Linked DNA regions of Microbaculum marinisediminis. The protein of the gene in region 2 interacts with the protein of the main gene of each other region in a pairwise test. Links are inferred from orthologs where the notes say so. Each region holds a gene or a part of one and is shown on either strand. Other genes may lie near its edges.

What was found.
Region 1: the proteins of MUB46_RS20095 (region 2) and MUB46_RS10250 interact in binary tests that used the Escherichia coli proteins (3 or more experiments, as listed by UniProt). The link is inferred for Microbaculum marinisediminis from one-to-one orthologs.

Annotation. Positions count from the first base shown.
Region 1 is NZ_JALIDZ010000004.1:286,040-289,198, forward strand. The notes cover bases 296-3,134. They hold MUB46_RS10250 (P-II family nitrogen regulator), read right to left. Parts: upstream 1,965-3,134; coding sequence 1,626-1,964; downstream 296-1,625. Other genes in these bases: amt (ammonium transporter), read right to left, coding at 296-1,566; tesB (acyl-CoA thioesterase II), read right to left, coding at 2,277-3,134. In the rest of the region: more of amt, read right to left, coding at 214-295; more of tesB, read right to left, coding at 3,135-3,146. UniProt on the Escherichia coli protein: Involved in the regulation of nitrogen metabolism. Regulates the activity of its targets by protein-protein interaction in response to the nitrogen status of the cell.
Region 2 is NZ_JALIDZ010000010.1:190,872-194,190, forward strand. The notes cover bases 71-3,069. They hold MUB46_RS20095 (two-component system sensor histidine kinase NtrB), read right to left. Parts: upstream 2,151-3,069; coding sequence 990-2,150; downstream 71-989. Other genes in these bases: ntrC (nitrogen regulation protein NR(I)), read right to left, coding at 71-983; dusB (tRNA dihydrouridine synthase DusB), read right to left, coding at 2,150-3,069. Outside these bases: more of ntrC, read right to left, coding at 1-70; more of dusB, read right to left, coding at 3,070-3,244.

The DNA.
Region 1 (3,159 bases), on a different replicon or contig from region 2:
TTTCGGCAGATGCATCGTATTGATTCACATAGCGAATCCACGAATCTGGCGATTCGCGGAGCTGCCGCGCAACTGGGCACATGCCCGGTTTTTGGGCTGTGTCCGGATCCGGGCACGCGGGCACCCGGGCACGCAGGCAAAAAAACGGCCCGGGGAGGACCGGGCCGTTCAGGAGGACGCCTTGGCCAGGCGCCGGGAGGATACTCGCGGGTCCTACAGCCGCTGGCTGCCGGTCCCGAACTCGGGATAGGCCTCGACGCCGATCTCGGCCAGGTCGAGGCCGTTGGCCTCTTCCTCCTCGCCGACCCGGATGCCGACGGTGGCCTTGAGGATCGTCCACACGATCGCCGAGGCGACGAAGGTGAAGGCGCCGATGGCGACGATGCCGATGATCTGGGTGCCGAAGCCGGTCTCGGCGTTGGTGATCGGCACCGCCAGCGTGCCCCAGATGCCGGCGACCAGGTGCACCGGAATGGCGCCGACGACATCGTCGATCTTCAGCCGGTCGAGCAGCGGGACGACGATGACGACGATGATGCCGCCGATGCCGCCGATGATCAGCGCCATGAACAGGCTGGGCGCCAGCGGCTCGGCGGTGATCGAGACCAGTCCGGCGAGCGCGCCGTTGACGGCCATGGTGACGTCGACCTTCTTGTAGATCAGCTGGGTGAGCAGCATCGCGGCGATGACGCCGGCGGCGGCGGCCATGTTGGTGTTGACGAAGATGCGCGACACCGCCGAGGCGTCGGCCGCGGAGCCCAGGGCGAGCTGCGAGCCGCCGTTGAAGCCGAACCAGCCGAGCCACAGGATCATCGCGCCGAGCATGACGAGCGGCATCGACGAGCCGGGGATCGGGTGGACCTTGCCGTCGGCGCCGAACTTGCCCTTGCGCGCGCCGAGCAGGATGGCGCCGGAGAGCGCCGCCCAGCCGCCGACCGAATGCACGATCGTCGAGCCGGCGAAATCGGAGAAGCCGAGCTCGCTGAGCCAGCCGCCGCCCCACTGCCAGGAGCCCGTGATCGGGTAGAAGATGCCGGTCAGGATCACGGTGAAGATGAGGAACGGCCACAGCTTGATGCGCTCGGCCAGCGTGCCGGAGACGATCGAGGCGGTGGTGGCGCAGAACACCAGCTGGAAGAAGAAGTCCGAGGCCGCCGAATAGTCGCCGGGATCGGCGTCCGGGGCCGGGATCATCTTCGGCAGGAAGGAGCCAATATAGCCGCCGTCGACGCCGTCGTACATCAGGTTGTAGCCGACGATCCAGAACATGATGGTGGCCACCGAGTACAGCGCGATGTTCTTCACGAGCTGCATCGAGACATTCTTGGTGCGCACCATGCCGGCTTCGAGCATCGTGAAGCCGGCCGCCATGAACATCACCAGGAAGCCGGTGACCAGGAACAGGAAGGTGTTGAAGATGTAGGCCGTCTCGGCGGATACGCCGGTGGCGGCCACCTCGGTCACCTCGACGGCGGTTTCCGTCGTCTGGGCGAGGCTCGGCTCGATCACGAGGGCGCTCAGTGTCGCGCCCCCGGCGAGAATGTAGAGTAGCTTACGCAGATTCATCGGATCTGATCCCCTGAACAATCTGTTTCGCGGGTTTTTCGACGCCCTGGGGCCGCGCCCTAGAGCGCGTCCGCGTCGGTTTCGCCGGTGCGGATGCGCACGGCGCGGTCGATGCCGTGAACGAAGATCTTGCCGTCGCCGATCTGGCCGGTGCGCGCGGCTCCGGAGATCGCATCGACGACCGTGTCCACCTGGTCCGAAGGCACGACCACCTCGATCTTCAGCTTCGGCAGGAAGCTGACGGCGTACTCGGCGCCGCGATAGATCTCGGTGTGTCCCTTCTGTCGTCCGTATCCCTTCACCTCGGTGACGGTGAGGCCCTGCACGCCTACGGCGGTGAGGGCCTCACGGACGTCATCCAGCTTGAAGGGCTTGATGATAGCCATGACGATTTTCATGTCGGCTCCCTGTCCTGTTCCGACCTGCGTCGGCGGCGCGTGCCGCGAACGCTGACGAAGAACCGTGTCCGGGTGGTCCACCCGGCGGGCGCCGGAGGGCGACGCGGACAGGTCTCGACGGCCGTACAAAACAAGAGCCGTGCCAGTTGCCGCCATGGCGGCTAACTGGTTGTTTTCACGTGCGTTTGGGAATCGTCGGCGCAGCCCGGCCAGGGAGCCGGGGCGGGAAGTGCCTATAAATTAGGCGCGATATAAGGTGTGTATAAAATATAGGCAGAGCGTTTGCGGGGCGGGAAAGCGCCGAATTCTGAATCACGTGTCCCGCGTCACCTGGCGAATCAGGCCTTCCTGAACGGTGGAGGCGACGAGGGTGCCGTCGCGGGTGAAGATCAGGCCGCGATTGAAACCGCGCGCGCCCTGGCTCGACGGGCTGTCCTCGGCGTAGAGCAGCCAGTCGTCGAACTTGCAGGGGCGGTGGAACCACATGGCGTGGTCCAGGCTGGCGACCATCATGTCGGGCTCGAAGACGCTGCGGCCATGGGCCACCAGCGAGGTGTCGAGCAGCGTCATGTCGGAGGCGTAGGCGAGCGCGCAGCGCTGGATCTCCGGCGAATCGGGCAGCGGTGCGGTGGCGCGGAACCAGAGCTGCTGATACGGCTCCTTCTTCGGCGCGCCGAGATAGCGCGACAGATCGACCGGCCGGAACTCGATCGGTCGCTCGCGCTGCCAGTATTTCAGGATCGGCTCGGGAATCATGTCGGGGAACTTGGAGACGAGTTCGGCTTCGCCGGGCAGGGTCTCGGGCTGCGGCACGTCGGGCATCTCGAACTGATGGTCGAGGCCGGGCTCGTCGAGGTGAAAGGAACAGGACATGGAGAAGATGGCGCGGCCGTGCTGGATCGCGACGACGCGCCGGGTGGTGAAGCTGCCGCCGTCGCGGATGCGCTCGACCTCGTAGATGATCGGCACCTTGGGATCGCCGCCGAGCATGAAATAGCCGTGCAGCGAATGGGCGAGCCGGCTCGCGTCCACCGTCCGGGAGGCGGCGACGAGCGCCTGGCCGATCACCTGGCCGCCATAGACGCGCTGCCAGCCGTCCTGCGGGCTGCGACCGCGAAACAGGTTGTCCTCGAGCCGTTCAAGGTCGAGGATCGAAATCAGGTTCTTGACCGCAGTCGACATGCGCTTACACCCT
Region 2 (3,319 bases):
GCCTGGGCGAAGAAATGACGCACCAGGTCGGGAATGTCCTCGGTGCGTTCGCGCAGGGGCGGCAGCCGGATCGGTACGACGTTCAGGCGATAGTAGAGATCCTCCCGGAACAGCCCCTGATTGATCAGCTGCCGGAGATCCTTGTTGGTGGCCGCGATGATCCGGACGTTGGTCTTGATCGGCACGCGCCCGCCGACCGTCGTGTACTCGCCCTGCTGCAGGACGCGCAGCAGACGGGTCTGCGCCTCCATCGGCATGTCGCCGATCTCGTCGAGGAACAGCGTGCCGCCTTCGGCCTGCTCGAACCGGCCGGTGTTGCGGGTCTGCGCGCCGGTGAAGGCGCCCTTCTCGTGGCCGAACAGCTCGGCTTCGATCAGGTCGCGCGGAATGGCCGCCATATTGATGGCCACGAACGGCCCGTTCGCGCGCTTGCCGTAGTCGTGCAGGGCCTTGGCGACCAGCTCCTTGCCGGTGCCCGACTCACCGGCGATCATCACCGTCAGATCGGTCTGCATCAGCCGTGCGAGCAGCCGGTAGATGTCCTGCATTGCCGGCGAGCGTCCAACGAGTGGGATATTGTCCCCCTCTTCCTCCGCACCGTCCGCCGCCCGCGGCTTCGGTTCCGCCAGGGCCCGGCCGATGATCGTCACCAGTTCGTTCAGGTCGAACGGTTTCGGCAGATATTCGTAGGCGCCGCGCTCCGATGCCTTGACCGCGGTCAAGAAGGTGTTCTGGGCGCTCATCACGATGATCGGCATCTCGGGCCGGATCTTCTTGATACGCGGCAGAAGATCGAAGGCGTTCTCGTCGGGCATCACCACGTCGGTGATCACGAGATCGCCCTCCCCTTGCGAGACCCAGCGCCACAGGGTGGCTGCGTTGCCGGTCACGCGCACGTCGTATCCGACGCGCGACAGCGCCTGGTTGAGCACGGTTCGGATCGCGGCGTCGTCGTCGGCGACCAGGATGTTACCGGTAGGCATCGTCTCTCAGTCCTCGTCGGATTTCACGTCGGACGCGCGCGCGTTGGGGTCGCGGTGGGTCAGGTACATCGGCATGAGAACGCGGAACACGGTCCGCCGCGGTTGTGACTGGCACTCGATCACGCCGCCATGATCGCCGACGATCTTGGCCACGAGCGCGAGGCCGAGGCCGGAGCCGGACATCTTGGTTGTCACGAACGGATCGAACAGATGCGGCAGGAAGTCCTCTGCGACGCCGGGGCCGTTGTCGCGCACGCAGAACTCCAGCGGCAGGCTGACCTTCTCGGAATTGCCCGGAACCGACAGCCGCACGCCAGGCCGGAACGCCGTCGACAGCACGATCTCGCCGTCCGTCGCGTTGGGGCCAATCGATTCCGCGGCGTTCTTCACCAGGTTCAGGAACACCTGCACGAGTTGATCGCGATTGCCCAGCACCGGCGGCAGCGAGGGGTCGTACTCCTCGACGAAACGGATGTGCTTGGCGAAGCCGGCAGAGGCAATGTGCTTCACCCGGTCCAGCACCACGTGGATATTGACCGGATCGCGCTCGACCGGCCGCTGGTCGGAGAACACCTCCATCCGGTCGACCAGCTTGACGATCCGGTCGGTCTCCTCGCGGATCAGCCGGGCAAGGGCCCTGTCGCCCTCCTCCACCGTCGACTCGAGGAGCTGGGCGGCGCCGCGAATGCCCGAAAGCGGATTCTTGATCTCGTGCGCCAGCATGCTGGCCAGCCCGGTGACGCTGCGCGCCGCCGCCCGATGCGTGAACTGACGGTCGAACTGCTCGGCGATGGTGCGCTCGTGGATCATCACCACGGTGGTGTCGTTTTCCTCGGCGATCGGCGCGACGTAGATATCCACCAGCCGCTCGCCGCCGGTGCGCGGCGTTCCGATCGCCACCCGGTATTCGCTGACCGAGGCGGCCCGTTCGCGCGCCTGCGCCAACAGATCGATCAGCGGGCTGTCATGCGGCACCAGATCGGTGATGGCGTAGCGCTGTAAGACGGAAAGGCTCGTCTGGAAGAACGATTCCGCCGCCGCGTTCGCCGAGACGATCGCGTTGTCGTCCGCGACCGCGATCACCGGATGCGGGAGCGCGTTGAAGACAGCCTCCGACGCCGGTGCGTGGACGTCGCCGGAGACCTTGTCGAGGACCGCGCTCGTCATCAGGCTGCACACTCCAGTTGTCCCGCGGCGAAGGCATCGGGGATTGCCGCCGCCACCGCGCGCGGATCGTCTTCGGTCAGAAGGGCCGCGCGCCACGCGCCGATCTCGTCGGCCGGCTTCACGGCTTCCAGGTACCAGCCGAGATGCTTGCGGGCGATACGCATGCCGAGCGTATCGCCGTAATGACCGAGCATCGCTTCGTAGTGTTCCAGAACGATGGCGGCGATGTCTTCCGGCGCCGGCTCCAGCTCGGAGGCGCCGGCTTCGAGCGCCCGTGCGATCGCGCCGACCTGCCAGGGCCGCCCGCACGCGCCGCGGCCGACCATGACCGCATCGGCCCCCGACCGCGCCAGCGCCTCGCGCGCGTCCTCCAGGCCGAGAATATCGCCGTTCACCACCACCGGGACGTCGACCGCCTCGACCACGGCGCGAACCGCCGGCCAGTCGACCGGTCCCTTGTAGAAATCGCAGCGCGTGCGCGCGTGGACCGTGATCATCTGCACGCCCAGTGCCTCGGCGCGCATCGCCAGCTCGGCCGCGTTCAGCGAGTCGCGGTCCCAGCCGAGCCGCATCTTCAACGTGACCGGCACGGCGACGGCGCCGACGGTCGCCGCGATCAGCCGAGCGGCATTATCGAGATCGCGCATCAGCGCCGAACCGGACCACCGGTTGGCCACGCGGCGGGACGGACAGCCCATGTTGATGTCGACGATATCGGCGCCGGCATCGACGGCGAGCCGCGCCCCTTCAGCCATCCATTTGGATTCGCAACCGGCCAGTTGCACGACGTTCGGCGCCACGCCCTCGCCTTCGATGCGCAGTACGGCGTCGGGCTTCTGCTGCACGAGTTCTTCGCTGGCCACCATCTCGGACACGACGAGGCTCGCCCCGAAGCGATGCGCAAGCCGGCGAAACGGCGCGTCAGTAATGCCGGACATCGGGGCCAGGATCGCCCGGCCGGCGAGTGGCGTCCCGTCTATCGTCAGGCCCTGCCCCTTCGGATCGGCGCCGGACTCGTCGCCCTCGGGACCGATACCACCGGGCGTGTCGGCCCTGGCCGCAATGGCCATGCCCATTTCATGTGCGTTTTTCATATTGCCCGCATTTTAGACAGATAATTTCGCGGCGCAACAAAAACGATCGCCCCGCGTAAACCATGATAAACGTTG